4 regions of the Ruegeria sp. CDSA079 genome follow, and region 4 is predicted to be linked to each of the others. Evidence: riboswitches for the same ligand, from Rfam matches in the RefSeq annotation. Region 4 holds a riboswitch; each other region holds the start of a gene.
The links. A riboswitch is a leader RNA that binds a small molecule or an ion and turns the genes downstream of it on or off. The one in region 4 is predicted to bind cobalamin.

Region 1: another riboswitch for cobalamin. It lies ahead of AC2FJZ_RS14620 (hypothetical protein); the one in region 4 lies ahead of AC2FJZ_RS04180 (DUF1636 family protein).
Region 2: another riboswitch for cobalamin. It lies ahead of AC2FJZ_RS13535 (energy-coupling factor ABC transporter permease); the one in region 4 lies ahead of AC2FJZ_RS04180 (DUF1636 family protein).
Region 3: another riboswitch for cobalamin. It lies ahead of AC2FJZ_RS01800 (DUF1636 family protein); the one in region 4 lies ahead of AC2FJZ_RS04180 (DUF1636 family protein).

Annotation. Positions count from the first base shown of each region.
Region 1 covers NZ_JBXWQF010000013.1:53,603-61,548, forward strand. The annotation lists gene AC2FJZ_RS14590 (hypothetical protein) at 1-243, opposite strand, end outside; gene recR (recombination mediator RecR) at 398-991, opposite strand; gene AC2FJZ_RS14600 (YbaB/EbfC family nucleoid-associated protein) at 1,056-1,409, opposite strand; gene AC2FJZ_RS14605 (TauD/TfdA dioxygenase family protein) at 1,541-2,410, opposite strand; gene AC2FJZ_RS14610 (DNA polymerase III subunit gamma/tau) at 2,498-4,261, opposite strand; gene AC2FJZ_RS14615 (protein-tyrosine phosphatase family protein) at 4,434-4,934, shown strand; gene AC2FJZ_RS14620 (hypothetical protein) at 4,937-5,344, opposite strand; cobalamin riboswitch at 5,436-5,657, opposite strand; gene AC2FJZ_RS14625 (alpha/beta hydrolase family protein) at 5,789-6,646, shown strand; gene rsgA (ribosome small subunit-dependent GTPase A) at 6,683-7,711, opposite strand; RNA gene ffs (signal recognition particle sRNA small type) at 7,870-7,946, opposite strand, start outside.
Region 2 covers NZ_JBXWQF010000011.1:119,894-127,839, forward strand. The annotation lists gene AC2FJZ_RS13505 (aminoglycoside phosphotransferase family protein) at 1-576, opposite strand, end outside; gene tsaE (tRNA (adenosine(37)-N6)-threonylcarbamoyltransferase complex ATPase subunit type 1 TsaE) at 573-1,046, opposite strand; gene AC2FJZ_RS13515 (PAS-domain containing protein) at 1,088-2,593, opposite strand; gene regB (sensor histidine kinase RegB) at 2,660-4,057, opposite strand; gene AC2FJZ_RS13525 (SCO family protein) at 4,149-4,775, shown strand; gene AC2FJZ_RS13530 (ActR/PrrA/RegA family redox response regulator transcription factor) at 4,857-5,411, shown strand; cobalamin riboswitch at 5,582-5,723, shown strand; gene AC2FJZ_RS13535 (energy-coupling factor ABC transporter permease) at 5,776-6,456, shown strand; gene AC2FJZ_RS13540 (HD domain-containing protein) at 6,612-7,205, opposite strand; gene AC2FJZ_RS13545 (hypothetical protein) at 7,412-7,726, shown strand; gene ahcY (adenosylhomocysteinase) at 7,831-7,946, shown strand, end outside.
Region 3 covers NZ_JBXWQF010000001.1:366,101-374,046, forward strand. The annotation lists gene cobN (cobaltochelatase subunit CobN) at 1-899, opposite strand, end outside; gene cobW (cobalamin biosynthesis protein CobW) at 903-1,958, opposite strand; gene AC2FJZ_RS01800 (DUF1636 family protein) at 1,960-2,343, opposite strand; cobalamin riboswitch at 2,429-2,645, opposite strand; gene AC2FJZ_RS01805 (NAD(P)-dependent oxidoreductase) at 2,792-3,748, shown strand; gene AC2FJZ_RS01810 (FGGY-family carbohydrate kinase) at 4,194-5,588, opposite strand; gene rhaM (L-rhamnose mutarotase) at 5,585-5,899, opposite strand; gene AC2FJZ_RS01820 (ABC transporter permease) at 5,901-6,884, opposite strand; gene AC2FJZ_RS01825 (ABC transporter permease) at 6,881-7,861, opposite strand; gene AC2FJZ_RS01830 (sugar ABC transporter ATP-binding protein) at 7,858-7,946, opposite strand, start outside.
Region 4 covers NZ_JBXWQF010000003.1:54,279-62,224, reverse strand. The annotation lists gene AC2FJZ_RS04195 (FecCD family ABC transporter permease) at 1-301, opposite strand, end outside; gene AC2FJZ_RS04190 (ABC transporter substrate-binding protein) at 303-1,253, opposite strand; gene AC2FJZ_RS04185 (ABC transporter ATP-binding protein) at 1,266-2,042, opposite strand; gene AC2FJZ_RS04180 (DUF1636 family protein) at 2,039-2,395, opposite strand; cobalamin riboswitch at 2,494-2,690, opposite strand; gene AC2FJZ_RS04175 (D-lyxose/D-mannose family sugar isomerase) at 2,790-3,455, opposite strand; gene AC2FJZ_RS04170 (carbohydrate kinase family protein) at 3,472-4,398, opposite strand; gene AC2FJZ_RS04165 (glucokinase) at 4,438-5,487, opposite strand; partial or broken gene AC2FJZ_RS04160 (GH1 family beta-glucosidase) at 5,464-6,765, opposite strand; gene AC2FJZ_RS04155 (LacI family DNA-binding transcriptional regulator) at 6,762-7,799, opposite strand.

The DNA.
Region 1 (7,946 bases), on a different contig from region 4:
GGAGTATTCAGGGTTAATGCAATCAACGTATAGAACGCCGAAAAAATCGCCGTACTTACCTTCGCCGCGAACATAGACGTGCCTGTCTGTTTGTTCATCATATCTTTTGTCTTCCGGAATTGCGCTCCGCCATTGTTTGTATGGCGGCGGTAGATCGTGGGTGTCTTCGTATAAGTAGAGAGTTTCAGCGGCAATGGGCGAGGCGAAAGCACCAACAATTGCAAACAACGCTAAGTGTTTCATCGTGTTTGATAATCCGTGAAATTAACAGAAAGCAACTCATCCAATAACTATACCGCTGTCAAGGTAGGTACCGCGATATTTGAGCGAGCGCCGTGCGCTGCGCTGGCGCCGACTAGCGCACAGGCAGCGCGAAAAAGAGAACTGGGAATTTGAGCTACAGTTCCTTCCGCGCCCTGAGCGCGGCCGTTATCGTCCCGTCATCCAGATAATCCAACTCACCCCCAATCGGCACACCCTGCGCCAGCGAAGTCAGGCGTACCTGCCCCTCCAACTGATCGGCAATGTAATGGGCGGTGGTCTGGCCGTCGACGGTCGCATTCAGCGCCAGAATGATTTCGGTGATCCCCTCGGAAGTCACCCGATCCCTGAGACGGGGAATGCGCAATTCATTCGGGCCAACCCCGTCCAGCGCAGACAATGTGCCGCCAAGAACGTGGTAGCGGCCTTTGAAAACAGCCGCGCGTTCCATCGCCCAAAGGTCGGCAACATCCTCGACCACGCACAGCTCTCCGGTCGCGCGGGCCTCATTGTCGCAGATATCGCAGATGTCGGTGGTGCCCACGTTACCGCAATTCAGGCATTCACGAGCGGTAATGGCGACCTGCTGCATGGCATCAGATAAGGGCGTCAGCAGAAGGGCACGTTTGCGGATCAGATGCAGAACGGCGCGACGGGCCGAACGGGGGCCGAGGCCGGGCAGCTTGGCCATCAGTTCGATCAAATTGTCTATGTCGTTGTTGGAACTCAATCCGCACGCTCCTGCAAATGGGCCGGGCAAGCGGGCCCGGCCTCTGGGTCGTCAGGAGTGTCTATCAGAACGGCAGCTTGATGTCTGCGGGCAAGCCCATGCCTTCGGTCAGTTTTGCCATTTCCTCCTGAGAACGCTCAGTCGCTTTGGATTGGGCATCCTTGATCGCGGCCAGGATCAGGTCTTCGACCACTTCCTTGTCGTCGCCGTTAAAAATGGACGGGTCGATGTCCAGACCTTTCAGGTCGCCCTTGGCCGTTGCAGTTGCCTTGACCAAGCCAGCCCCAGATTCACCGACAACCATCATGTTGTTCAGCTCTTCCTGCATTTCGGTCATTTTCGTTTGCAGATCCTGCGCGGATTTCATCATCTTGGCCATGTCGCCCAGACCGCCAAGCCCGCCGAGTCCTTTCAGCATTGGTATTCTCCTGTGTCTCTGTTTGGGTTCTAGATACGGGCCGCAGCCGCGTGGCACAAGAGTTGTCCCGCCGGTCGGAGAGCCCTTTGGCATGACCGATGACTCGAAGCGGGCGCGGGAGGGATGGTTTTTCAAACCACACGAACTGCGTTTAAACCATCAGACTCGGTTACAGAGCTACAAATAGATTTCAGCGTTCTTGGATGGTTGTAGTCCCAGGGACGGCCACGATGCATCGTTGCGCGTTCATCCCAGATCAGAACGTCTCCGACTGACCATTGGTGCGAATAGACATATTCGGGCTGCGTGCAGAACGCGATGGCTTCGTCCAGCAGGATCTGGCTTTCTTCATGCCCCATTCCTTCGATGGCAAAGGCGTGCGAGGCGATGAACAAAGCTTCTTCTCCGGTCACTGGATTTGGCCAGATTGCGCGCCATGGGCGATCCGGCCATCGCGTCATTTTCGGCAGCGCAGCGAGGTCGGCTGAAATCTTTGATCGGGAATGTGACAACCGATGCCAGATGATGGCATCCTTGAGGGCGGATTTCAGATGATCTGGCATATCCGCCCAAGCGGCACGCGTCGACGCGAGTTCTGTTTCACCGCCGGATGGAGGTACGACTTTCGCAGTTAGCATGTTGATCAGCGCTGGCGTCGGCAGGAACGTGCTGTCCGTGTGCCACAACATGTTGGCCTGCAAGTCCAACAGGCGCAAATCGTCTCTCGCACTCAGTCCATCCTTAGTCTTGTTTGTCAGCTCGGGAAGCTGAAACTCAATATCGCGACCCGCTGCCATGGCTTCCCGGTTTTCCAATGGCCCAAAAAGTTCGGCAAGGCGCATGTGATCCGCGTCAGATATCGATTGCGCAGGAAACAAGAGCGCAGAATGGGTTTCGAACGCTTGCCGAATTTCCGGAAAATAACGCTGTTTGGTGACGTCGCGCAGATCCAGGTCGTGAACGACCAATCCGAAACGTGGGTGCAGTGGTGACGTTCGCATGCAATCCCTCCCTAACATCATGGAAGGGTGTAATCGTTTGAAGTGTCAATCTGCTTCGTTTGCGACACGGGATCGAGCGCTTTTGGGTCAGTCTTCCTCGAACGGGTCCCATTCATCTTCGACTTCGGGAAGCGCTTCGGTTTCGACTTGGGCAGCGCGTTGCTCTGGCGTCTCGATTTTTGTGATCTTTGCCTTGGGAAATTGAGCAAGCACAGCCTGAACCAGAGGGTGTTGTTCGGCTTCGGCTTTCAGGGCTAGCTCGGCCTCGTCCCGTATTTCCGCAATTGTCGGTGCATCCCCGTTCGAGACTATCGACACAGCCCACCGGTTTCCGGTCCAGCGTTGCAGGGCAGAACCCAACCGGGGCGCAAGGTCGGCCGGTGCCTGCGCGGCAGGGGTGAATTCGATCCGACCGGGTTGATAAGACACCAGCCGCACGCCGTTTTCCACTTCGACCAGAAGCTTCACGTCGCGGTTGGCACGGATCAGTTCGACCACATGCTCAAAGGTCGGATACCGGGCCAGGGCCGTCTGGACATCCTGTGCCAATGCGGCAACGGGCGCGCCGATTGGGCCGCGTGGGGGCGCTGCGTATGCAGGTGCCGCGGCCGCGCTGGCCTGTAAAGGCACTGCGCCCTGCCGAGACACCGAAGCGCCGCCACCAGGTCCACCAGCCGGAGGTGGCGGGGCATCCTGCAACCGTTTGATTAATTCTTCAGGGCTGGGCAGATCGGCCACATGGGTCAGGCGGATAACGGCCATCTCAGCGGCCATCATGGCATTGGGCGCGGCAGAGACTTCTTCTAGCGCCTTCAGCAGCATCTGCCACATTCGGGTCAGGACACGCATCGGCAGGGCCTCTGCCATGTGCTGGCCACGGCTCCGTTCATCCGGCGAAACAGTCGGGTCTTCGGCGGCGTCGGGCGTGATCTTTACGACGGACACCCAATGCGTGATTTCGGCCAGATCGCGCAAGACGGCCAACGGGTCTGCGCCTTCTGCGTATTGTCCGCTCAGTTCCGTCAGCGCGCCAGCGGCATCGCCACGCAGGATCATGTCCATCAGGTCCAGAACGCGGCCACGGTCCGCAAGTCCCAGCATTGCGCGGACCTGTTCGGCCGTGGTTTCACCCGCCCCATGCGAAATTGCCTGATCCAGCAGCGAGGTTGCATCCCTTGCCGATCCTTCTGCTGCGCGGGTGATCAGCGCCAGAGCATCTTCGGCGATCTGAGCGTTTTCGGCAGCCGCGATCTTTTGCAGAAGGCCGATCATGTCCTCTGGTTCGATCCGGCGCAAATCAAAGCGCTGACAGCGGGACAGAACCGTGACAGGCACTTTGCGGATTTCGGTGGTTGCGAAGATGAATTTCACATGTTCAGGCGGTTCCTCAAGCGTCTTGAGCAGCGCGTTGAAGGCGCTGGTCGAGAGCATGTGAACCTCGTCGATAATGTAGATTTTGTAACGTGCGCTGGCGGCGCGATAGCGGACACTGTCGATGATCTCGCGGATGTCGTTCACACCGGTTCGGCTGGCGGCGTCCATCTCCATCACATCGACATGGCGGCCTTCCATGATCGCCACGCAATGTTCGCATTGGCCGCAAGGTTCGGTCGTTGGGCTGCCAGCGCCGTCGGGACCGATGCAGTTCATACCCTTGGCGATGATCCGCGCGGTGGTGGTTTTACCGGTGCCGCGAATGCCGGTCATGATGAAAGCCTGCGCAATCCGGTCCGCTTCGAATGCGTTTTTCAGGGTGCGCACCATGGCATCCTGGCCCACCAGATCGGCAAAGGTTTCCGGGCGATATTTGCGGGCGAGAACCTGATAGGCGGGGCTGGGAGTGTCGGTCATGTTTTCTCGGTCGGATTCGGGGCTTCGGCACAGCGTAGTGGCCGCTGTCGTTTACGTCCACAGCATGGCGCGATGATTTTTGATTTAGAAACCGGCCGGTTTCGCACTAAGCTGTTCCAACAGATTTAAAGACTCATATTTGTAACGAGTTCTGGGTGGAGGACACAGGTTCATGTCGCAGCTGGTTATCTATGCTTTGCAAGTCGCAGGGGGAACGCTTGCCCTGACGTCGATGCCCGGACGCGGTGGTGATTACGGGGGTGATCTTGAAACGATTGCGGCATGGAAGCCGGGGCTTGTTGTTTCAATGACAACGGATGTCGAGCTGCTTCAGCATGGGGCGCAGGATTTCGGCAGCGATATCCAAAGCCGCGCGAGCCGATGGGTGCATCTGCCGATCGAAGACTTTGGTGCACCTACTGCAGCAGTTGAAGAGGCATGGCCCGGCGTCAGCGCCGCCGCCCGGCACGCCCTGGCTGGAGGAGGCCGGGTGCTGGTGCATTGTCGGGGCGGCTGCGGCAGGTCGGGGATGGTTGTCCTGAGGCTGATGGTCGAATGCGGCGAGCGGGCAGACAAGGCCCTTGAGCGTTTGCGGGTGTTGCGTCCCTGTGCAGTGGAAACAGATGCCCAACTGGCCTGGGCGGCACGGGAATTTCAGACTCAGGTCGTGTAGTCTTAGGCCGAAAGATGTTCAGGCGCGTGCACGGGTTTGCGGGGCCGCAGCGTTATAACCTCGATCATCGCGCAGGGTGGGTCTGCAATGAGGCCGGATGGCAAGGTGGTGAACGTATTCCCAAAGATCAGATCGGCGTACGCGTTCAGGTCCTCGGGCTGAACTTCAGACTGTGTGCCGCAAAAGATGCGAATTCTGTCTGATTGAGCTCGAATGGTTGCGTGGCACCCTTCCGCGCAATGCGCCAATTCACTGCCGCCATCAAACTCGAATTCGTCGCCTGTGGCCGCTGTGGCCTGAGTCATAGCCTCGGAAACCGAGCGCGCAAGTCGCGCCAAGGCGGGGCAGGTTTTGCCTGTCCGCTGACATACCGTTGCGCTGTATTCATGTGTCTTTGTCTTCCAGATCATCCTGCGCCCTCCGCGCGTGTTGGACAGGAAGATCGGGTCAGGTGGGACGGCAAAGTGCAGTCAGGACCTGCCCGGACACCCCGCCCGAGTTTCGGTTTCAATTCCGATGGCAGGTCTCCTGACTTGCGGGTCTTGGCTTTGCCGACCTTCCCAGCCCTGGGGGCCAGTGGTGTTTTGGCATCGCTCACCGCTTACAGTTGCGGGGGCAGTCGCGGATTTGGTTTGCACCCGAATGACCAGGCTGAACCGCACCGTGTTCCCTTTTCATCCCGACCCCTTGTGGGGGACAGGAACCATCACACAACCGCTAGCGTCTGACCCGGTGCCGAGTCAAGCTGATCTTTTCGCCCGACGTTTGGTCATGCTGGATGGGTGGAAAGTTCCCGCGTAGAGTCTTCACCATTGAAGGTAAGCAAGTAAATTTTCAGCGCAGGGTCAGGGATCATGTTGGACACAGAGCAGGCGGTTTTGACCGAAGATTTCCTCTTTCCGTCCGGGTCGACGACCCTATCAGCGCGGCTGTACCGACTGATCACAGAACCCGAGACCGTGGTTGTTCTGAACAGCGCAACAGGCGTGCCGCGCGACTATTATCGCCACTTCGCACGTTGGCTGGCTGCAGAGCGAGGCATGGCGTGCCTGACATATGACTACCGGGATTTTGGGCATTCTCTGACCGGCCGTATGAAGGATGCACGTGCGACAATGGCGGATTGGGCTTTGATCGACATGCCAGCGGCGCGGGCGGAAATGCGCAGGCGCTATCCTGATGCGCAGCAGTGGACCATTGGTCATTCGATAGGTGCGATGCTGGGGCCGGTTCAGCCGGATATTGATCTGATCGATCGAATGATTTCCGTGTGTTCGGGGCTAGTGACCCTGAGTGATCACCCGTGGCCTTATCGAGGATTGGCCGGTGTGTTCTGGTATGGGCACGCGCCATTGCTGGTAAAAGCGCTGGGCTATCTGCCGGGAAAGGCAATCGGGTTTGGCGCGGACTTGCCGGCCTCGGTCTACTGGCAATGGCGCAAATGGTGCACGGCACCTTTGAGTTATGTGCCTGAAATCGGACAATACCTTCCGGAGACGCGTTGGGACGGCTCTCGTACACCCGTGGACTTGTTCACTTTCGAAGACGACCAGATGGTCCCGCCAGAAGCGGTCTGGCGGCTTGCCGACCTTTATGGCACCGAGGCTAAGCGGCACCTGCTTAGGTCTGATGATTTCGGATTGCCGGAGATTGGCCATATCGGAGCATTTGCCCGGCGCAATGCGGCAGTATGGCCGCGCCTGATCGCTTGACCAGGCGCGGCACACGAATTGACGTACACCTTCCAGCTATCGCCCTTTGCGCAGTTTTTGTTCCTGCATGACACCCCGCACCATCTTACCAAACGCTTTGTCCCGCGCCCGGGATTGGGCGACAGTTTCCGAGTTGCGCTGATCTTCGCGCCGAAGTTTTCGCCAACGATCCAAGCGGGCAGGATCAAGCACGCCTTGGTTGATTGCCTGCTGTACCGCGCAGCCTGGCTCGGAGTCGTGCTGACAATCTGAAAAGCGGCAGTTCAGGCCAAGTTCGGTGAGGTCTGAAAAAACTTCGTCGATACCGTCCTGAGCGTCCAGCAAGCGCAAAGCGCGCATTCCAGGCGTGTCGATCAGCCAGCCGCCGTTGCGCATCCGATGTAATGCGCGTGCCGTAGTTGTGTGCCGACCGCGAGCGTCGTCCTCTCGAATACCTGACGTGGCAAGATCTTGATCGGTCAAGGCGTTGGACAGTGTCGTCTTGCCAACACCTGACGACCCAACCAGCGCGCCCGTCTGGCCTTTAGGACACCAGGACAGAACCGTTTCAATTTCCGCTGGGTCCAGTGCGTTGATTGCCAGAACTGTCAGATACGGGTCCAGGGCCTGCACCTGTCCTGAGAAACGCTTGGGGTCATTAGATTTGTCAGCCTTTGTCAGGACAATGACTGGGTAACATCCTGCTTGATGCGCAAGCGCCAGATAACGCTCTAGCCGGGGCGGGTTGAAATCTGCGTTGCACGAACTGACGATGAACAGCACATCGACATTGGCTGCGATCAGTTGCGTTGCAGCACCTGTACCTGCAGCTCGTCGTTGCAGTAGGCTGCGCCGGTCGAGCAGATGGTGAACGCGTTTGTCGTTGTCAGTGAGAACCCAGTCTCCGACGGCATAGCTACCGGTCGATTGATCAGGGGTCAGCAGTGGAAATTCGCCCTCTGGGTTCAGCCCGATTAGGCGGTCCCGATGAACAGAAGCGATGCGAAAAGGCGTGCACGAAGGATGAGCCGCGTGTTGCGCGGCAAAATGAGAGGACCATCCCAGGTCCGAAAGAGAAGAATGCATTGGTCTGCCTGTTGTCAGAAACAGCAATCCCAACGGATGGCGATCGCGCATCCCCGGGTCATGTGTTCAGGCAGTCGGCTGGTATTGTGAGATCAGAACCGTACTGCCCGAAGGGTTTTTGTTACAATCATAAAGCCCTCCTGCGGCTAACGTTCATGAAGTGAGAGGTTGGACATCGACCCAAGCGGGGCTCGTTGTGGCTGCTTCCTTCCGGACCTGACCAGGTTGGCGAGGC
Region 2 (7,946 bases), on a different contig from region 4:
CGCGTGATAATCCCTGAGCGAGACCACTTTTGACCCTGATGTTTCACGGTGCAGAATATCCGCAAACCTGTGCTCAAACCGGTCCAAAGCATCCGCGTCAAACTCTCCCCGTATGCCCGCCGCATATTTCGTGAAGGCCAATGTGGTCAGTTCTGTCATCAGCGCCGGGTCGAATGAGGTCAAAGACAAGGTGGGGGCCTGATGCAGATGAAGCAGCACATCTGTTGCGGCCTCGTACAGCAAGCGTTCTTTAGAGGAGTCCTTGGCCAGAACGCGGGTGAAAAGGTCATCGCCCAGATCTTCCAACAGCAGAAAACCAAATTCGGCATCCTCTGCATAAACCTCGGGTGCGTTTAAGCCTACGGATCGCAGGTAGTTCGCAACGCGGACAAATGTTTCGACATCCTCGCATTTTTCAGGTGGCGCATCCATCAAAACGGCAGTTCGCCCGCTGGACGGGTCCGTTAGCCGTTCATAACGACGGTCTGAAGCATCACCCGCCAGAGGCGCGCGGTCTGCATCGGCCCATGGGGTTTGTGCAATCAGCGCCTCGGCCAGGACTGCTCTGTTTGTCATCTGGCGGTCTCCAGTTTTCTTTCCCATTTCGGATCGTTCCACGACAGCGTCAAATGGCGCAAATTCTCATTGTTAGAGTCTGTTTTGAGGATCATTTGCAAAGCCGCATCCGGCGTAAGGGATCCCAGTTTGGCCGGCCATTCGACCAGGCATATTGCAGTGTCGAACGCATCGATCAGCCCCAGTTCCTCGACCTCTTCCACCATGCTCAGGCGATAGAGGTCGCAGTGCCAGATTTCACCGGCTGGCGTATCGTAAGCCTGCACCAAGGTAAACGTAGGCGAGGGGACATCTTCGGGCTCGGGCATAAGCGACTGGATGAGCGCGCGCGCAAAATGCGTCTTTCCGCTACCGATCTCGCCCTCCAACAGCACAACATCGCCTGGCTGCAGCATCGCACCGACGTTCTCGGCGAATTTGGTGGTTTCTTCCGGTGACTTGAAGGTCAGAGATAGGGGCATTGTCGTCATGGCGCCACAATGGCCCCGCGCCTGACGGGCTGCAACCCGGTTCAGGCGCTGATCTGTTTGATGGCGGCGCTTTTTGTGGGCGTTTCAGAAACTGCAAATCGGACAATTGTTGCGCCGTTGTGAACTGGCGTGATGGTGCAATCGATCGCGATGCCGGATCTCAACTGAATTTCAGCCGTCCATTCGGTCCGGTTGTCGCGCATTTCAACAAAGTCTCGGATTTCGCCAAGCGCAGGGGTCGCAATGCACAGATCTTGCCAGCACCGTGTGACGTCTGTGACCGTTTCAGTCTGGAACCCAACGTCTTGCGTGTCCCCCCAAAGCTCTTGATAGGCGTAGTTCGTGAAGGCCAGAGAACCATCATCGGTGAAAACGGCAATCGCATCTGCGAGCTTGTCAAATATGGATTGCATCAGGTCCATTTCAGATCGAAAACGGCGCGTCAGAGTGATCTCGGCGGTAATATCTTCGAACAAGAACGCCACGGCACCATCCGGGTGTGGTCGACCGCTGACGGAATAGACCGAGCCTGACGGGAGAGACCAAGTTTCATGGTAGTTACCGTCTTCTGCCGCCTCGAGAAGGTCATTCATCTGACGTCGCCAACTGCGATAGTTCTTGGGTTCCGGCATCATGTGTTGATCCCGAAGACGGTCAAAAAAGCCGCTCAGGCTTGGGCGACAACTAAGGAAATCGGGGGGCAAGGTGGTCAGGTCGATCAAAGCGGGGTTGAAAAGTGCAAGTTGTCGATTGCGGTCAAAGATGGCCAGACCGATCGAAAGCTGCGCAAACGTCTTGGTCATGGTCTGAACGAATTTGCGCTGGGCTGTTTCTGCTTCGACAATGGCGTTGATGTCGACAGCGTAACACAAGTGACCAGCCTCGTTCTCTACCTGAGTCAGATCGAACCACAGCTTGGTGCTACTGTCAGCGAGATCGATCGATACTCTGGTTTTCCCAATGGATCGTTCCTCAACGAGGGCCGGGAACAAAGGATCGGTCAGGTCAGTGTCCTGATCGCGCGCCCTGCGGGCAAGTGTGACATAGGCAGCATTACACCATTGCACCCGTTTGTTTCGGTCCAGCAACCACACCGGATACGGGGCTTGATCCATCGCCAGCCGGGTGGGATCTATCGACGCTTCTGATCCCACGGGTTTGGTCTTGGCCGCTTCACGCAGACGCACACGGACAATTCCATCAATCCACTCGCAAATCACATCACGCTCAACGGTGCAATCTATCGGTGAGACCACGATAAAGCCTTCATCGCGCACTTTGTCTGGAATTTCAGGAAAGGATGGGAAATCCCTTTGCAGCAATCGGCGCAGATCTGTCCAGTTTCCTACATGTTCGAAACCGGCCAGAGCAATGTCGGAATGACTGATCAATCGCTCTCCGTCGAACAGGAACACCGCGTCGAACAAAGAGGTGTTAGAAAAAAGGCCAAAGGTCTGGTCCCGCAGCGTACGGCGCGGCAAGAGCCATTGAACCGCAAAGCAACCTGATACAACGCTGATCGCGGCCAGAATGATCCAATCGGCCATCAAATTCCCCAAAGCAGACCCAAGCCCGATTGGACTATGGGTAAGATTGGTTAATGGTCTCTTAACTCACACCTGAATGCGCTTGTTTGAACCCGATGGAACTGGGGTATCGCCCTTTTGTGCATCAATCAGGTTGCGCGGCCACGACACTTTGACGATGGCGCCTTTGCGGTCCGGGTCGTCGGTCAGGTGTTGATAGGGGTCCGAGCCATTGGCGAATTCCAATTCGGCTCCGCTGCGCTCCAGCAAGGTTTTGGCGATGAACAGGCCAAGGCCCATACCTTCGTATTCAGGGCGGGTTTTCTGATCCGTTTCCGCCCGCCTGCGCCGCATAAAGGGATCACCGATGCGTCCGATCATATGCGACGGATATCCACGCCCGTCGTCCATGATGCTGACGGTGATCCTGCTGTCGGTCCATTCGGCCTCGACCCAGACATTGGCCCGCGCAAAATCCACAGCGTTCTGGATCAGATTGCGCAACCCGTGAATGATTTCGGGTTTTCGCAGGATCGAAGGCTGCTGCACATCCCCGTCCTGCACCGGACCTTCCGAGAAATGAACCTCTTTGCCACGTCCCACATGCGGTTCGGCGGCTTCGTTCACCACGGTCGACAGTGGCGCCTGCCGCAAGTGCAGGTCATCTTTACCGGCCCGTCCCATATCACGCAGAATATCGCGGCAGCGGTCGGCCTGCTCTCGGATCAGCGCGGCATCTTCTATCAGATCCGGGCGATCATCCAGTTCTTCGATCAATTCCGCGCTGGTCAGTTTTATGGTTGCCAACGGAGTGCCCAACTCATGCGCGGCGGCGGCAACAACGCCGCCCAGGTCGGTCAGCTTCTGTTCGCGCGCCAACGCCATATGCGTTGCAGCCAATGCTTCGGACATGGACTGAACCTCAGAGCTGACGCGGTGGGAGTAGGCTCCGATAAAAACGATAGCGATGACGATTGCGGCCCAATTGCCGAACAGCAGAATATCCGGAATATCCAGAACCAGCCCCAGATTGGTGCGCAGTGGCAGGTGAAACTCGGCCAGCAGCGTGGTCAGAACAATCGCCACAGCCCCAACGATCAGGGTCGACCGGGTGCTCATGACATTGGCAGAAATTGTAACTGGCCCCAACAGAAGCAGCGCAAACGGATTGTTCAAGCCCCCCGTCAGATACAGCAGTATCGACAGCTGCAGCAGATCAAACAGGACCATCAGGAAATTTTCAAACTCGGTCAGGCGCTTGTTCTGCGGGAACAACAAAATGGCCGTAAAATTGCTCATGACCGAAATGCCGATGGCCAGATAGCACAGGCCCAGATGCAGCTGCACGTCATAATATTGCTGGGCAACGGTGATGGCAGTGAACTGGCCGATGATGGCCACCCATCGCAACAGGATCAGGGTGCGCAGGCGAATCCAGCTGCTCCGTTCCTGGCCGCGCCAAAAAGTCTGATTGGATTCTGCCATTGGTTCTTTATGTCCTGTTGCAAAGGCTGATCATCTTGATAGGTGTCCCGGCCGAAGCGATCAACAACCCCCTTGCGACCGGAAAACTGAAATGACCCGTCTATACGCAATTCTTGCAGCTGTTGTACTGGTAATTGGCCTTGGGGCCATGTGGCTTCTGACGCGTGGTGGCGGCTCTGGCGATCAGTTCGCGCAGTGCCGGTCCAGCCAGATCGCCGGAGGAACCGCAACAATCGGCGGACCCTTTGAGCTGGTCAATGGCAAGGGTGAGACGGTCACTGACGCAGACGTGATCACTGAACCGACGCTGGTTTATTTCGGTTATACGTTCTGCCCCGATGTCTGCCCTTTCGACATGTCGCGCAACGCCGAGGCCGTCGATATTCTGGCTGAACGCGGGCAATCGGTGACGCCGCTGTTCATCTCAATTGATCCGGATCGCGACACGCCCGAAGTGATGGCCGACTATGCATTCAACCTCGGCGGCAAAACCATCGCGCTGACCGGCTCACCCGAGCAGGTGAAAGCAGCCAGCAAAGCCTACAAGACCTATTACAAGGCCCATGACAAAAGCGACGAGTTTTATTTGGTCGATCATTCCACCTTCACCTATCTGGTTACGCCCGAGCACGGTTTTCTTGAGTTTTTCAAGCGCGATGACACGGCCGAGCAGATGGCGGACAAGGTTGGGTGCTTTCTTGATCAGGCCGCATCGTGACAAGGTTGTTTGACCTTTGTTCCTGCGCTGCTATTACTCATACCCAAGCCAAAGGCATGAAATAACGGAAAGACCTAACATATGGCAGACAGTTCTCAGCTTGATATCGGCCCTGACAAGTCCCTGCTTTTGGTAGATGATGACGAGCCGTTTCTGAGACGTCTGGCCAAGGCGATGGAAAAGCGCGGATTCGAAGTTGAAACCGCCGGTTCCGTTGCCGCAGGCCGCGCCATTTCTACCGCCCGCCCGCCCGCTTACGCGGTTGTGGATTTGCGGCTGGAAGACGGCAACGGGTTGGATGTTGTCGAAGTGCTGCGGGAAAAGCGCCCCGACAGCCGGGTTGTTGTTCTGACCGGATATGGCGCGATTGCCACTGCCGTAGCGGCCGTCAAGATCGGTGCAACCGATTATCTGTCCAAACCCGCCGATGCCACCGACATCACCAATGCGCTGCTGGCCAAGGGCGACGAACTGCCGCCACCGCCGGAAAACCCCATGAGTGCGGATCGCGTGCGCTGGGAGCATATTCAGCGGGTCTACGAACTGTGTGACCGGAACGTGTCGGAGACCGCACGCCGGCTGAACATGCATCGCCGGACTTTGCAGCGTATTTTGGCGAAGCGAAGCCCGCGGTGACGAGTGGCGAATTGGTTTCAATCTGAACCAAGATTCTGCTCTGAGGTCACGGATTAAGTCTGCTTTGCGGGGCAAAGCGGATTTTCATATTCACCAACCTAATTTCCGCTTCATCTGCCGCTGGCAAATGCCTAAGCGCCGCAATCAAGCCTTGCTCCGAACCTTAGCTTGTGTAGTGTAGCGACGATGGTGACCTTCGAGAGGAGGTCTTAATTGGGAACCGGGTAAAAGCCCGGACTGCCCCCGCAACTGTAAGTAGTCATAGTTTTCAAGGCTACGAGTCAGGATACCAACCATCTTTACGCAACCGCCGGAATTCTCTGGCCCTTTTTCTGCGTCGGGTGGACGCGAAAGGAACTCTACTATGCATATCGAACCTGGCGTCGTTGACGGCGCGAAAATGGCCCTCGCCTATGGGACGGCTGCTGCCGCTGCGGGCTATTCCTTGAAAGTGATCAATGATGATCTCCAAACCCACTCCGCCGTCTCATTTGGCGTTCGGTCTGTCATTGCCGCTTTTGGGGTGTTCATCTTCTTTGAAATCTTGCCACACTTCGCTGTTGGAATCTCCGAAGTGCACATAATCCTTGGTACGACACTGTTTTTGCTGCTTGGTTCCGGGCCTGCGGCCCTCGGTCTTGCAGGCGGTTTGGCGATCCAGGGTTTTCTTTTCGCCCCAACTGATTTGCCAATGTATTTTGTGAACATCTCCACTCTGCTGTTCCCGCTCTTTGCAGTGGACGCGCTGGCAAAGAAAGTTATTCCATCGACGACTGCATATGTCGATCTGCGGTACTTGGACGTACTAAAGATGTCAGCGGTCTATCAGGGTGGTGTTGTGGCTTGGGTGGCTTTCTGGGCGATTTACGGTCAAGGCTTCGGCAGCGAGAACCTTACGGCTGTAACCAGCTTTGGCGTGGCGTATCTGCTAGTCATTCTGATCGAACCGTTGGCCGATCTGGCAGCTCTGGCGGGTGCGAAAAGCTTGCGTGATCTGACCGACAAAGGCGTGTTCACCAACCGTTTGCATAACGCAGCCACTTAGGCGTGAAATTGACGATCTGTGGTGCTCTTCGTGCCACAGATCACCCTAGACGGTATTGATGAAATCACCTCGCAACATCGTCAACACAGTCAATCGTTACCCCGCATCATCTCGGTAGCTTGGGTGCAATCCGGACATTGGTTGAAATTGGTTTTCTATAGAAAAGCTATCAACGCCGCATGTCGTTCCATATACGCCTCTCGCACCTTGACCGGCGTACGCAGCGTAATCCTCAACCCCTCCATCACCGCCTTATCCGGGCGACCGAAGAACTTGGTCGCCTCTGGCTCAGAGAATCCCGCGATTTGGGTGGCCTCCATCCAGGCGCTGATCTTGTCGGCTTTCTTGATCTGTCGTTTGATCGTCTTCGGCACTTCAGCAGGCAACCCGAAGCGGATATGGATCGCCGCCGCCAACCGGTCATCCAGAGCGCCATAGTCCGGGCCTACAGCGGATTTGACGGGTGAGATCATATCGCCGATCACATATTCCGGTGCGTCATGTAACAGGGCTGCCAATCGCCATTTAGCGGGGGCTTTGGGGGCGATGCGGCCAAAAATCTCTTCAACCAGCAGAGAATGTTCGGCTACGGAATAGGCGAATTCACCGTTTGTCTGCCCGTTCCAGCGGGCCACAAAGGCCAGCCCATGCGCGATATCTTCGATCTCGATATCGACCGGGGTTGGGTCCAACAGGTCCAGCCTGCGGCCTGACAGCATCCTCTGCCATGCTCGGGGTTGTGTTGCCATTTTGCCATGCCTTGTGAAGTCGAACACATTAAAATCGTAATTTTATGGTATGATCTACCTGTCAGGATCACTTGCTGCCAACGTTTTCTTGAGCATTCGTGCTTTGAAACAACATCATCCGATCCCGACATAAAAACCGAGGGGGGCACATGCTTCTCCCGGTGTGCTCCTCTCACAAGCGAAACGCGAAATGAAAGGAGTTTGTCATGTTCAAACGTTTGTTCGCCCTTGCATTGACCTTTGGTATGGCTGCTACAGCCCCGCCCGCCTTTGCCAAGAATTGCGCAGAGCGCGACGATATTATCGCCAAATTGCAGGAAAACTACGCCGAGGAATTGGCCTTTGGCGGTCTGCAAAAAACGCGCGGCGCGCATTCGGTGATGGAGGTCTGGACCTCAAAAGAAACCGGAAGTTATACCGTACTGGTCACCAATGCGAACGGCATTAGTTGTATTGTTGCCGTCGGCACAGATTTTTTCGAAGCGATACCAAAAGTAAAAATTGAAGGCACCCCAAGCTGACAGCGGCCTATACCCTTCGATCTGAAGTCATCGACATTGCCACCTGCCCCAAGGAATGCTAGTGGCAGCCGGGACTGAGTTTAACCGGAAAAATGGAGCGCCTGATGGCCGGGGACTATATCGTTAAGGACATTTCACTGGCCGGGTTCGGTCGCAAGGAATTGGATATTGCTGAAACCGAAATGCCGGGCCTGATGTCCCTGCGTGCGGAATACGGCGA
Region 3 (7,946 bases), on a different contig from region 4:
CAGGCTTTGCGGCGCGAGGTGGCCAGAGCGATCTGAAATACCGGCACGTTGGCGGCGTCCAGCGGGGAAGTGCCCGACGCACCTTTGCCGGAAAAAGACGTGGCGTTGATGATCGCAGCGGGGGTCAACGTCCCAAGAGTCTCGCGCAACCAATCGGCTGCTGCAGGTGCCTTGAGGGACGGCGCGTACAGGCCCACTGCCGCGAACCCGCGCGCGCGCAAGCTGCGGATCAGAGCTGCGACAGGGGCGGTGTCGGCCGACGTCAGATAGGCGCGATAAAACGTGACGACGATACGTTTCGCGTCCCCTTCGAACGCAGTGTCCGCTGGAATCACGCCGCGATCCGGGCACCATGCCCCGCATTCGGGCAGGGTCTTCGCGCCCATCACCGGCCCGGCATAAAGCCCGGCTGCCAAGGCCATCTGTGCCAATGCGGCTTGCGCCGCGACCTCACCACCAGTGTCGCACAGATGGGCCAGACGGCGCAGGGTTGAAACGGGCAGGGTGGAATAGTCATCCAGCCGCGTATCCTCGCGCCCATCCGCTGGCAGCACGGCTAGCGCGATGCCTTTGGCCTGCGCCAGTGCCAGAACCTGCTGCAAGCCGTACGACCAGTAAGGCACGCCGCCAATCAAGCGGATCAGAATACCCTTGGCGCAGTCCAGCGTCTGCTCGACATAGGTGTCGACGGACAGTGGGTGCTTGAGCGCCGTCAGGTTGGCCAGTCGAAGCGTCGGCATCCGCCCCTCGGACCCGCCACCGCGATGCCATCCCGCCGCGAAAGCGCCGAGGTCACTGTCCGAGAAGGACAAGACAACCAGATCCGCCGGGCTTTGGCCCAGATCGGTTGGGGTCTCGGTTTCCTCGAGCCCATGGCTTTCGCGGAAGACGACGTGCATGGGTTACTCGGCGGCCTCGGTGACGCCCGCGAGGATCTCGCGGATTTCAGCCTCTTTGATGTCGTCATGCTCGGCAATGACCACCAGACGCGAGCGGCGCTCTTCACCCGGTTCCCACGGACGGTCATACTGGTGACGAACGCGCGCACCGACGGCTTGAACGAGAAGGCGCATGGGTTTGCCTTGGACGGCAGCGTAACCCTTGACGCGCAAGATGTTCAACTCGGTCGCCAAGCGTTCGATATTGGTGACCAGCGCGGCCGGGTCGGTCTGTTCTGGCAGTTCGACGATGATGCTTTCAAAATCGTCGTGTTCGTGATCATGGTGACCGTCGTGATGCGACGGGCGGGCATCCATGTCATCCTCGGCAGCGGATTCCAGACCCAGCACGACGCGGACATCCACAACGCCTTCGGCAACCTCAACCACGGGCAGGGGGCGCGGCGCTTCGGCGGCGATGACTTCTTTGGCCTTGGCCACGCCCTCGGGGCCCGCCAGATCGGGTTTCGTCAGCAGGATGATGTCGGCGCAGGAAATCTGATCCTCGAACACTTCGGACAGTGGCGTTTCGTGGTCGATCGAGTCGTCGGCCATGCGCTGAGCATCCACGGCTTCGACATTCGGCGCAAACCGACCGGCGGCGACGGCTTCGGCATCGGCCAGAGCGATCACGCCATCCACGGTGATTTTCGAGCGAATATCGGGCCAGTCGAAGGCTTTGAGCAACGGTTTGGGCAGAGCGAGGCCCGAGGTTTCGATCAGGATATGCTCAGGGCGCGGCTCCAGCGCCATCAGAGCTTCGATGGTTGGGATGAAATCGTCGGCCACGGTGCAGCAGATGCAGCCGTTTGCCAGTTCCATGATGTTTTCCGCCGGACAGTCCGGGATGGCACAGGATTTCAGGATGTCGCCATCGACACCCACATCGCCGAACTCGTTGACGACCACGGCCAGACGCTTGCCCTGTGGGTTCTGCATCAGGTGTTTGACCAGCGTCGTCTTGCCCGAGCCCAGAAATCCGGTGATCACGGTGACGGGCAGTTTTTCAAGGTTCGACATGTCAGGCTCCAATCGGGGGAATGCGCGAGGCGCAGTTTTTGCGGAAATGTTCGGGGCGCTCGCGCCATTTGACCAAGCCGTCTTGGGTGGCCAGATACTTTGTGACGCCGTCGATGATGACATCGACATGATCAACCTCATTCAGGTTCTCATAAACAAAGGTCCAGCGATCCGGGCCACCGCGCAGCACTATGGAACAGCCCTGATCACAATTCGAAAGGCACTCGACAGGTTTCAGGGTAATGCCGTCGGGCAATTCGGCCTGTTCCAAGGCCTGGTGCAGCAATGTGCCGGGGCGCTGCGCATCATCCTCAACAGCCTGACCGCGGCGGCAGGTCGTACAGACCAGCAGCTCGACCGGTGCGGTCTCAGTCGTATCTCTCATCCCCCCAAATCCTCTTCGCGGGGGACGGGGTTTCAAGCGGGCCACGTGTTGCAACATGGACCCGACACCGGAACACCCCGCCCGGTTTCAACTTCGGGTGCTGGCAGGTCTCCCGGCTTGCGGATGTCAGAGGCCCGGTTCGTCAGGGTCCTCTGTCGGATGTCCCGCCTTCCCGGCCTTGGCCAGTGGCATTGGGCACCCTCTCCGGTCACGGTCGCGGGGGCGGCTGCGTTTGGCGGACAACCCGTTGACGCATTCCCTTTTCATCTGCTGTTGCAGACACCAACGAAAGGGACATGCGGCACCGCTGACCCGCTTGTCAAGCGCGTTACGCGTAACATCTGGGGAAGGGTGCGAAAAGCGACCTGCGGTTGTCGTTGGGCGGCATGAATGGTCGCATAAATCCGTGATCGCATGACGGGCACATGCCAACAGGGAGAGGCGACATATGAAAGTTGGATTTATCGGGTTGGGAAATGTCGGCGGCAAGCTGTCAGGATCCTTGCTGCGAAATGGTATTGATCTGACGGTGCATGATCTGAACGCGGATCTGGTGACCGAGTTTGTCGCCCAAGGCGCAAAGGCAGCAGAGGGTCCGGCTCAGTTGATGCGGGACTGTGATGCGGTCATCACCTGCCTGCCGTCGCCTGCAGCCTCGGACGCCGTGATGCAGGAGATGCTGCCCGAGGTTGGCCCCGGCAAGATCTGGATGGAGATGTCGACCACCGACGAAGCCGAGGTCAAGCGTCTTGGCGCTGAGGTAATCGAACGCGGTGGCGCGGCGGTGGATTGCCCGGTTTCAGGCGGATGTCATCGGGCAGCCACTGGCAATATCTCGATCTTCGCGGGATGTGACCGCGAAACATTCGAACGGATTCTACCGTTTCTGACCACCATGGGGCGGCGTGTTTTGCATACCGGTGAACTGGGCTCTGCCTCGGTTCTGAAGGTGCTGACCAACTATCTGGCCACAGCCAATCTGATCACCTGTGCCGAAGCACTGGTGACTGCCAAGGCAGCAGGTATGGATCTGGGCACGACCTACGAGGCCATCAAAATCTCTTCCGGCACGTCCTTTGTGCATGAAACCGAAAGCCAGGTCATCCTGAATGGATCCCGCGATATTTCGTTCACAATGGATTTGGTGAAAAAGGATATAGGTCTGTTTCAGGAGGTCGCGGACCGCGCCGGTGTGCCGCTTGAGATGAACCCGGTCATGATCAAGATCTTCGAGGACGCCATCGCAAGGTATGGCGAACGCGAGTTGTCGCCAAACATCATCAAACGATTGGAAGAGGCCACCGGCCTGGACATCCGCGCGCCGGGATTTCCACCCGAAATGCTGGATGATGAGCCTGAAGAACCTGGGTATGAGGTCGTCCCGCAAAACCGGATCGGGCACTGAACGCCGGTTGTTATTGGTGGCAAAGGGCCGCCCGGTCTTGCGATTGTTCAAGACCGAGTATCCTTTGCCATCCCCAGAGCGACATTGACCTGTGCGTGCCCCACGATACTGGCGGTTTTTGTCCGTTTGACTCTCACTCAGGTTTTTCTTGGAGAGGGCTACGTTGCCCTCAAGATAATGCAAATCCGCATCCAGCCATGGCCCCCTCAGAGGTATCTCTGCAGCGCAAATCGGAAACTGCAAACTGGCTTGTGAATGTCGGGATTGGGGCTTGTCGCTGCCGAATGCAACCGCAGTAGCCAGTTCACATCGCAATGACCGGTTAGTGCTCTTTCAGCCAGTCAGGGCGCACCGCAGAGAACAGCGGCATCGAGCCCATTCCGTTCAGTTTCACGCTGGTCCCCAATGTCTGCTATCGGAGTTCCGTGCAGGTTTTTAGGGTATCCTATGGGCGTGGTTCCAGGCCTGCTTTTGCGGCTCTGTGCCAACTGTTCGCGTAACGTTGGTAGCTCACGTCGGTCTTGTGAAAATAGGTTTCGACGTCGAAGGCCGCGCGCTCGGGGAGTGCGCCTGTTGCCAAGAGGGCGGCTCCCTGGCTCGTTCCTGTTGCGGTGACGGTCGCGTCGACCCTGCAGTTTGTCGCCGCGGCGAGCATACTGGCGAAGCCTTTGTTCCTGGCAAATGGACCTTCGACGATAATAGGGCCCTTGTGTCCGGTCAGCGACAGGCATTCCGCGGTCATCAATCCGAGGTAAAAACTCACCGCCGCCGCGCGTTCCTGGGTTCCGGGCAAAGGCTCTGACCCCATCCAGCTGTGTTTTTGCCCCTGAAACGGTCCGCTGTCCGGGACCATTGCGGGCAAGAGCATGGGGCCGTCTTTCGCGACCAGGTCAAGGAATTGCTCTGCACATTGAGTGGTTTGACCGTTCATCGCTAACTCGAACTCGCGTCCCCCCATGAAACGGGCGGAGGGTACCGGGGCACCCAGTGCGTTGACGTTAAGAAGCGTGTCGCGCGAAGGTTCCAGAGTTACTTCTTCGCCGCCGATGGTCATGGCAATGACCCATGTCCCGGTCGAAACGACGGAAAACGGCCCGGTTCGGGTCAGTACATGAGGCAAAAGCGATGCGTTTGAATCGTGGATGCCGCAGTGCACCAGCGTGTCAAAGCGCAGGCCGGTTTGCGATGCGACCTGCGGCAACACGGGTCCGAGAACCTCCGCAGATTTGCGTGCGGGCGCCATTTTTTCAGATATGCCCAACCGTTCGACCAACGAAGAATAGTGCGCCTTGGACGGTTTCCACAGATCCGTGTGACAACCAAGGGACGACACGTCGCTGGCCGGCACTCCTGTCAGGCGATGTCCCCAGTACTGCGGATAGGTAACAATGGCGGCGGTGCGTTCGCGAAGCGCGGGGTCCTGCTCAAATTGCCAATGCAACTGCGCACCCAGATTCAGACCCATCGGCAACCTTGGCGATCCGGTTTCCTCAAAGGCCGGGCGGATGGCGTCGTACGCCGCGGCCAGATCATCAGGGCCTGTGTGTTCATAGTCGAGGATCGGGGCAGCAAGCGCGCCGTCTGGCGCGATCAGGGCACAAGACGCCCCGTGGGTCGTGATGGAAATGGCATCTACGCCGTGCGCCTTCTGAAACTGCTCCAACCCGTCCAGAAGGAAGTGCCAGATCGCCTCAACATCGAAGTGCGGATAGGGTGGAGCGGCGAGAACGATGTTAGGCCGGGTCAGCACCTCCACTTCGGACATGTCAGTCGCATCGACCAGCGCAAGCTTGGAGTTGGTCTTGCCGATGTCGATGACGGCGACGTGCCGGGGGGTCATGGCATGTGGAAGACGGGCGTCAGCGGCACCGCCACGGGTTCGTTGTCGGGCTTGGTTTCCATGATGTCCGCCATATGCGCCCACCATCGCTGCATGATCTCGTTGCGGGGCAAGGCATCCATTTTGTGGTCGTCGGTGCGCCAAAGGACGCCAAAAAGAATGTTCGTTTCTTCGTCCAGATGGATCGAATAGTCAGACACGCCCGCGTCTTTCAGCAGCGTGGCAAGCTCTGGCCAAATCTCATCGTGGCGCTTTTTGTATTCATCCCTGCAGCCCGGGGTGAGCTTCATCTTGAAGGCGTATTTTTCCATGTCAGCCCCTCCACATCGACCAGAGCCGGGGCAGCGCGATGACCGTGATCAGCAACGCCCCGATAACAATCGACATCACGATACCGGGCACGTTCAGCAAGCCAAGTCCGAAAGTCACAAGCCCCATGACAAAGGCAGCGATCACTACGCCGGGGATGGAGCCGGAGCCGCCGAGGATGTTGACCCCGCCAAGGACGACCATGGTCACGATCTCAAGTTCCCACCCGAAGGCGATGGAGGGTCGGGTCGAGCCGAGGCGGGATGTTAGGCAGACGGCGGCGACCCCGGACATCAGGCCCGTCAGCAGGAACAGGGTGAACTTCACCCGGCCCACCCGAATGCCCGAAAACAGCGCCCCGGTGGCATTGTTTCCGATGGCATAGACCGCGCGGCCGAAATTGGTCATGTGCAGGATGACCGCGTAGATCACCGCAATGATGGCGAAAAGGACGAATTCGAAGGAAATCACCCACCAGACATAGCCCTGCCCGAAGAAGGCGAAATCGGCTGGATAGCCCTTGTAGACCTGATCGCCCAACACGATGAAACTGACCCCGCGGAAAAGGCTCATCGTGCCGATGGTGACGACGATGGATGGCAGGCCAAGGCCGGTGACGAGGAAACCGTTTACCGCCCCACAGGCCAGACCGACGGCCAGACCGATAAGGACTAGCCCCTCTGTCCCGACACCCGCCTGCACGGCGGCGCCCATGGCGGTCGAGGCCAGTGCGATGATCGCGGCGACGCTGAGGTCGATTTCGCCAGAGATGATAAGCAGGGCCATGGCAAAGGCGATCATCGCCTTTTCGGTGAAGTTGAAGGTCGCGTCGGAGAGATTCCAGGCATTCAGGAAATAGGGTGAGGCCAAACTGTTGGCGATGAAGATGCCGATTGCGACCAGCATCAGCAGGCTTTCCCAGCTTTTTAAGTTCCGCTCCAGCGGCGAGCGCAGGCGATCGGGGGTCGAGCGTGTCGTCGTGGTCATGTCGCGTGCTCCGCGCGTTTTAGGATGACGCGGCCCTTCGTCCGGTTGGCCTGGGCGTTTAGAACAACCGCGATGATGATCGCACCGCCCGAGATGGCCAGCTGCCAAAAGGGAGAGATGTTCACGACCGGCAGGGCATTGGCAATGATGCCGAGGAACAGCGCGCCCAGCAGCGCGCCGGGGACCGAACCGATGCCACCCATAATCGACACGCCGCCAATGACGCAGGCGGCCACGACGGTCAATTCAAATCCCCCAGCAACATCGACATAAGCAACCGCGAAGCGAGAGACCCAGAGGTAGCCGGTCAGACCGGCCAGCGCGCCAGAGATCGTGAAGGCCCAGAACTGGGTCCGGCCCACGTTGATCCCGGCATAGGTCGCCGCATGGGGGTTGCCCCCGGCAGCGTAGAAGGCGCGGCCCAGGGTGGTGCGGCTCATGACGATGGTGAAAAGGATCACCGCCGCGATGGCAAACCAGCTTAGCACCGGAAGGCCAAGAAGCTTGGTGCGCGGGAATGCCTTGAAAGTGTCGCTCATCTCGTGGCTGTTAACCCATTTTCCCTCTGTCAGAAGGAAGATGGTTCCCCGGAAGATGGTCATGGTGCCAAGCGTCACCACGATAGGCGGGATGTCCAGTTTCCACACAAGGATACCGTTGAACATTCCAAGGCACGCCCCGAACCCGGTGGCCACGGCCAGCGTTACGATAATCGGCAGACCTGGTGCCGAGATATTGATCAGGGACACGACCATGCCGGTCAGCGCGAGGTTGGCGGCGACCGAGAGGTCGATGCACTTCGTCAAGATCACGATCATCTGGCCGATAGCCAGCAGGATCAGCGGCGAGGTGTCGTTGAAGACGGCAGCCAGATTCGACAGCGTGATGAACGCCGGGAAGCGGCTTGAGATGATGCCAAGCACCAATGCGATGGCGACCAGCAGCAAAAGTTCGCGGGAGGCGAGGATACGTTTCATTGCGCGGCTTCCCTGATCCCTGCGGCGTGGCTGACAAGCGTTTCGGGCGTGATCTGGTCGCGGGCCAGTTCCGCCACTATGCGCC
Region 4 (7,946 bases):
CCGAGGATAGGCCAAACAGAAAAGGGTCGGCCAGATCGTTGCGCGTAGTGGTTTGCAGAACCACACCTACAACGCCAAGACCCGCGCCAATCACCGCAGCGAACAAAGCTCGGGGTAGGCGCAAGTCAAACACGATCCGGTGCATGGGGGACATGTCACCTTCGACAAGACCCGTACCCAGGCCAATCGCCGAGATCACGTCGCGCACCGGAATTTGCGTCGTTCCATAAACGATGGACAGCAGCAAAAGGGCGATCAAAACGATCGCCCCCAGCAATATCGAACGGCCCAAATGGGCCATATCAGTTGATCTCCGGATGCATCGCTTTGGCCATCTTCTCAATGGCTTCAATGTTCGCCGGTCCAGGTGTCAGTTCTTCGTAACGCAGGCCAATCCAGCGTTCGTTCTTGACGGCATCGGTTTGTGACATAACTGGATGATCTTTCAGAAACTGGAACGTATCTTCTGCACCGTTTCCGGTCTGATAGTCCAGCAATACCAGGAACTCAGGGTTGGCGGCAGCCACGGCCTCCCACGAGGTGCGGCCCCAGCTTGTTTCCAGATCATGGGTCACGCTTTCGCCACCGGCCGCTGCAATCATTGCGTCGGGAATTGCGAATTTGCCGGCTGTGAAAGGCGCATCAGCTGGCCCATCCAAGAGGAAGACGCGCGTTTTCGCCAAGTCGACAGTTTTCGCTTCAATGGCGGTCAGTTGGTCCTTCCAACCCGCGACCAGTGCCTCGGCCTTGTCTTCAACCTGCATGACCTGACCAAGACGCAACACGTCGTTGAACAGCAGATCCATGCTGGCCGTGGGGCGATCCTTGTCCAAATGGATACAGCTTTCGGTCAGAACCATGGTCTTGATGCCGAAGGGTTCCAAAGTGTCCGGGGTCACGTCGCCACCCGGCTTCATGCCATAATACCAGCCTGCAAAGAACAGGTCCGGCTCGACCGAGACGAGGTTTTCGATGGTTGGGTATTTGGGCGCAAGCTCAGGAATTTCGCCGCGTTGCGCGTCAAAATCAGGGCTTGTCTTGTACCATCCGGTGATGCCGGTCAGGCCCACGATCTGGTCTTGCAGGCCAAGGGCGAAAGCCATGTCTGTCATGTTCATGTCATGCACGACAAGACGTTCCGGTGCGGTTTCAAACACCAACGTTTCACCGCAATTGTCCACTGTTATAGCATCTGCAGCCGCGCCGCTGGCCAGACCGGTGAACAAAGCCACGGGCCAGAGTTTGTGCATCATTGTAAGCTCCTGTTATGATGACAGTTTTCTTTTTCGGATATCCAAGGCAGGGATCATGCGGCCTTCATGCTGAAAGCACAGGTAATCCACGCCAAAGGTGTCGCGCACCCGGTCGGGGGTCAGTACGTCGCTAACAGGTCCGAACCCTGTCAGGCGTGTGGATTTCATCAACGCAACATGGGTGGCGAATTCCGGAATCATGACCAGATCATGCACGATCATGACCACCGTTACGCCCAACTCGGCAACCAGGGACAGCATGTGCCCCTTGGCATCCGGGTCCAGATGGTTTGTCGGTTCGTCCAAAAACAGTAAAGACGGGTTTTGTGCCAGCGCCCGCGCGATATGCGCCCGCTGGCGTTCGCCTCCCGATAGTTGGCCTATGGGTTTTCCGGCAAGGTGCAACAGACCGGCCGTCGCCAGAACCCGATCAAGATCCTCTTTATGTTCTCCTGCCGATCGATCAGCTTTAATCGGGATTTGCCCCAGAGCAACATAGTCGCGCAGACGCAATCGCGCATCTGGCATTTCCTGCTGGCCAACCACTGCAATGGTTCGAGCACGTTCATGAGCGGTAAGGGTGCGGAGGCTTTGATTTCGGACGCGAACGTCCCCCAGAACCAGCCTTTCAATTCCGCACAGCAAATTCAGCAGAGTGGTTTTTCCGGCACCATTTGGTCCAGCGATTGCGAGAATTGAGCCTTCGTCGAGGCGGAAGGACACATCCTGAAGCAGCACATCGCCATTCAGGGCATAGTACTCCAGATCTTCGACAACCAGGAAACTCATGAAGCCCCCTGCGATGGCATGGCAGGCATCCGCGACAAGGTTTTGGTAAACAGGGCAGGGGGGCGATGCGAAGCGCTGGTCCAGCCGTCCTTGCTGTCGCCAAACTGGGTTGCAAATTCAACCAGAGCGGTCAGATCGTTGGCCGTCTCAATATCGCCAAACAGGTACTGCGCTTTTCCCGTGGCCTGAAAACCAACGGTCGTGGCCCGTTCACAACCTGCCATGCAGGCAATCAACCGGGTTTCAAAACCGTCTGGCAACCGATCGTCCAATGCGGTTTGCACGGCTTCCGCCGTCATCGTTCCTTGACATGTGGAACAGATCAGAACGAAATGCTCAGGATAGGTGGTCATTGCCGTCTCCGTCTTTTGTCGGACACAGACAGGGGGACCATACCGGGTTTTCACGCAAACGCGCCATCGAGCCTCCTTCCAGGACGCCCCGCCCCGGGTTGGTTTAACATGCGATGGCAGGTCTCCTGACTTGCGGGTCAAGGCTCGGCCAACCTTCCCAACCCCTCGAGGTCAGTGGTGAAGTGGCGTCGCTCTCCGCTTACAGTTGCGGGGGCAGTCACGGACTTGGCGCAGGGGTGCGCCGTACCGTATTCCCATTTTCATCCCTTGCGGAACCATCGAGATCAGCTAGTCCGGCAATGCAAGACTTGTCAAGCGGTAGGAAACTGGGGCTGGCACGAAAAACAAGTGTTGTGCCCGCTATTCCTTTTGCACAGGCTCAACTGGATCAACCTTAGTAGTCTGAAACAAGAAGGAAATCCGGTTCGGCATCTTCCTCGATTTTCGAGAACCTCGGGATTGGGTCTTCGAACACATTATCGGTGCGGTCGTCATTCACAGTCGAAACCTCGCCAATCAGGCAATCGCCGCGTTCTGCCCAGAAAGCGTGCCAGACGCCTGGCATCAAGGTCACGCTTTGCCCCGGTTTCAGGCGCAGATGCTCGCCTTGTTTTAGGGTAAACGGGCAGGCATCGCTTGGCACCGTAACAGGCGTGTCCCGGTCGATGCCTCCCTCAGGGTCTGACGCGTAAATCTCCAGCACCAGATCGCCGCCACCCCGGTTGATGATGTCTTCAGCCTTTACGATGTGACGATGCATTGGGGACAGCTGTTTATCTTTCGAGATCAATAGCTTTTCTGCGTACAGCATCCCACGACCGGATTTCAAATCGTTCACTTCACCATTGCGCAGGGTAAAAAGAAAAAGGCCCAACTCGTCAAACCGGCCTTGGGCGTAATCGGTAATGTCCCACCCCAAGCCCCGGCCTCGGATCGTTTGCGCCTCAGGGCTGCGCAGCTGCTCGGGCGACCAATATGCGAAAGGCGGCAACACTGCTCCGAAGGATTGGATGAAAGTCTGCGCTTCAGACTTGATGCGGTTTATTTCGGATCGCTTCATTGGCTAACCTCAATGATCAAAGCTCATGTGCCCAAGGCGGCTCTGCCCCGGCACGGGAAACGGTTACAGCTGCAACCTCGGCGCCCAAGGCCATTGCCGCGCGCAAAGCGTCGGGGGTCAGGTTTCGCACCCCCGGTTTTGTCAGATGACCCGCTCGGTGGAGTTCGGTCAACACGCCTGCATTGAACGTATCTCCGGCACCGATTGTATCGACGACCTGCACCGGTTTCACTGGCACGGATACCTGTGACCCATCCGCCAAATATCCGTTCGCGCCGTCGCGGCCCCGGGTCACGATCAGGGCCGACGGTCCGGTCTGCAACAGCAAGGCGGCCTTTGCCGCCTCGGGTTCACTGCCGGGAATGATCCAGTCCAGATCCTCGTCCGATACTTTGACGATATCCGATTGGGCGATCATCCGGTTCAGGCGTGTTCGATACCGGGTTTGATCTGCGATGAAACCCGGACGGATATTGGGGTCCAGCATCACTGCCCGATCGCCTCCGTGCTGGTTCAGCAATGACGCGTAGGCATCGGCACAGGGCTCGCACGCTAGGCTGATCCCCCCAAGATACAAGGCTGTGACAGCCGGAAGCTGATCCGGCATATCTTCGGGAAGCAACATGCGCCCGGCCGTGTTTTCATCGACAAAACTGTAGGTTGCGTGCCCGTCCGTGAGCTGTACGAAGGCAAGCGTTGTGGGTCTATCCGAGACGACCATGTGCGATGTATCTACGTGGCTTGCATTTAGCGCGTCGGTCAGTTGCTGGCCAAACATATCGCTGGACATTCCGGTCAGCATTCCAACGGGCACTCCCAAACGCCCCATGGCCACCGCGGTGTTCAGGATCGCACCTCCGGTGTGCGGCACGAAACCTTGCGCCCCCGAAGCTGTTGGCTCGGCAATCATGTCGATCAGAGCCTCGCCGCAACACAAGATCATTCCACGGTCCTTTCCCGGTTTGTCGAAGAAGTTTTTCGCCTAACGTTTCAGGGCGTTCTTGCAGAAATTGTTGGCCCCGATAATACCAAACTCAGCTTGCTCAGAAACGTAGAGGTTCAAAGACTGGCGCAGTTCACTGAAACGCCCACCTCCATTGAAGGCTTCCATGAAGTCCTGTCCAAATAGCCAGCGGTTTTTCTCGGCAACGCCACCGACAAGAAACACACCGCCCGCAGGCATCAAGGTGACGGCCATATCGCCCATCAGTGCACCCAGATGAGTGGTGAACATCTGCGCCGTTTTCACTGCGATAGGATCGGAAGCATCTCGCGCGTCCTGCAAGATGTTCTTTGCAGCTTGCGCCGGGATCTGAGCGTGCCCTGCCGCCATTCCAACGGCCTGATACAAGATTGGTAAGCCTGTTCCGCTCAGGAACATTTCCGCCTCCAGGGCGAGGCTGTCTCCAAAGAAACACGCGGGCGCTATGCGACGCGCGGCTTCAAAAATCTCAACCTCGTCGCGGTGGCGGGGATAAAGGCCGACGTGACCACCTTCGCCGGACACTGTATGATAATGTCCTTCTGAATACAGCAGCGCCCCGACGCCGAGCCCCGTTCCGGGACCGACCACCAATCGCGTGCCGATAGGTGGATTTGCCTCTCCTTGCAGAACCGAGACATCATCCTGTGTCACGTCAGAGACCGACCATGCCGCAGCCGTAAAGTCGTTGATGACAAACGTTTGTTCCGCACCGGTAGCCCGAGCCAGTTCGGTCTCGGACAAATCCAGATTGGCATTTGTCAAACGTATGACGCCATTCCGAACAGGACCGGCGCCAGCAGCCACAACTGCCTGAGGATTTGTACCTACTTCATCACGCAGATCGTGAAATGCGTTCAGCAAATCTTTTAAAGTTCCCGTTGGATGCTTGCGCAGCCCTGTCAAATCGCCATTTGTCACTACCCCCAGACGGGTATTCGTACCACCAATATCCGCAACAAGGTTCCAGTGCTCATGCACGGAACCCAATGGTTGCGCTAACGGCTGAGAGACGTTCTGCCCATTGGACAAGGCAGATTTCAGTGCCATGAACGAAGCTTTGGGGGTTCTTTCCAGAGTTTCAAAATCCACGTCCACCAGTCCAAACCTTTTCTCGTACCCGAAGGCCCATTCATAGTTATCCAGCAGAGACCAGACGAAATAGCCCTTCACGGGAACATCTTGCGCCAGAGCGTTTTGCACGGCTGCCAGATGCGTGTCGAGATATTCGATACGGTCCTTATCCTGCCCACGCTCTGCGCTGGCCATACCATTTTCGGTGATATAGATTGGCAGCGCGCCCGTATAGTCCTTCTGTGTTCGAACCAGAAAACGGGTCAGGGCAGAAGGGTCGATTTCCCAACCCATCTGCGTTTTTGGCAAAGGACCCGGAACATCCGTAAAACTGGGCCATGCGTCATCGTTCGCGGCAATCAACTTTCGCGTGTAGTAGTTCAATCCACACCAATCGACCGGCGCGCCAATCGTGTCAAAATCATCGTGCCATCCAGACGGCAAGTGCGGCTCTAAACCATCCAGCACCAGCTGAGGGTATTCTTTCTTGAAAACACCGCCAAGAAAAAACCAATTGTAGATCGCATCATACCGGTCCGCTGCGTGCTGCGCTGCGACGCTGTCATCTGCTGGTTCCGCCCATTCCAGGTTGAACACTGCGCCCAAGTTGCTCATACCAAGGCTGCGCATGGCCTGAATGGACCGTCCATGAGCCAGCAACACGTGGTGCATCGCGCGGGCCGTGGCGCGAATATCGCGAAGCCCGGGGGCATGATGACCCTCGAAATGGCTTAGCCAGCTGACACACCATGGCTCGTTGATCGGGGCCGCGCTGTACATCCTGTCACCGATGCGGCCCATGATGATCTCGGTGAAGTCAGCGAACCATCCAGCAATGTCACGGTTGCACCAGCCGCCCAGATCCGCCAGAGCCGAAGGCAGTTCCCAGTGATACAGCGTCACGCAAGGTCGGATTCCGCGGGCCAACAGCGCGTCTGCGAGACGGTCGTAGTAGTCCATGCCCGCCTGATTGATCTGCCCGCGACCTTCGGGCATAACGCGTGCCCAACTGGTGGAAAACCGATAACAGTCAAACCCCGCCTCGCGCACCAGATCGAAATCCTGCTCAAACCGATGCAGATGGTCACAGGCCAGATCGCCGTTTTCCCCGCGCACCACGTTGTCTGTTGTGGCGGCAAACGTATCCCAATGGGTTTGCCCAGCACCCCCCTGTGCATGACCTTCGATCTGATAAGCTGAGGTAGCGACTCCGAAAAGGAAATCTTTGGGAAAGTCAGCGCGCGAGTGTTTCATATCGACGTCCTGTTGGGGACAGGGCCGGTCGAGCGACCGACCACCAGTTCGGCCTCCAGCAGTCTGGTGTTGGTCGGAGCAGATGGGGATTTGATCCGTTCAATCAGCATCTCAGCCGCCATTTCCCCCGCTTGCCGGACGGAAGAGCGTGTTGCGGTGAAAATTGGAACGTCTTGCCCGTTCTTCAGATAAGACAAGTCGTCATCATGGGCGATAACAGAAACATCCTGCCCCATCTTCAACCCCGCTTCATCCAGCGCACGCCTGACCCCAATGGCGGATATCATGGAAGATGCCAGAATGGCTGTCGGAGGATCATCAAGTTGCAACATGCCGTGCGTTTCCCGATGTCCGAAAACCTCGGTCATCTCGGCGCTACGCATCAGGTCGGGGTCAGCGGCTATACCAGCTTGCTCTAGCGCCTCCAGATACCCCGCGCGTCTACGCTGTGCAAAATCCATCTCCTCCAACCCGTTGATAAGGGCAATCCTTCGATGTCCAAGATCAATCAAAAACCGCGTCGCCCTCAAAAACGAGCTTTTGTTGTTTACATCTATCCAGTCATAAGGCGTATCCGTGCCCGTTGAACGCCCATGCACAATGAACGGCACGCTCATACGTTTAAGAACTGCAATCCGAGCTTCGTTCACTTTAGGACCTTGCAGCACGACGCCATCAACGGCCCCACGCTGAAAAAGGCTGCGATAGGCATCCTCGATCGAGGTATCGTCAGCGTTGGTGAACATCATGTCGTACCCGTATTCGGCATATTTCTTTGAAGCTCCGGCGACAAAATCTCCAAAGATGGGGTTAACCATTTCATGCTGCGAAGAACTGGGAATCACGTGTCCGATCACCATGGACCGACCAGTCGCCAGCCCCTTAGCCCTGCTGTTGGGTCTGTACCCATGTTTTTGCGCGGCGGCTTGCACACGCACGCGCGTTCCTTCGCTGACCTCGGGAAAGCCGTTCAGCGCACGGCTCACCGTTGTTTGCGAAAGACCTAAAATTTCCGAGAGCTGCTTTAGGTTCATTATGCTATTCAAAGCGCCTTCAATTGCGTACTCACACTTGTTGTGTGGGCAATTTAAGTGCCCGTCAACTTGTTTTGCTGCGATGGCAATATTTATTAATACTGCTGGGTCGAGAAAGCAATTCATTGACAGAGTGAAATTGTTAGC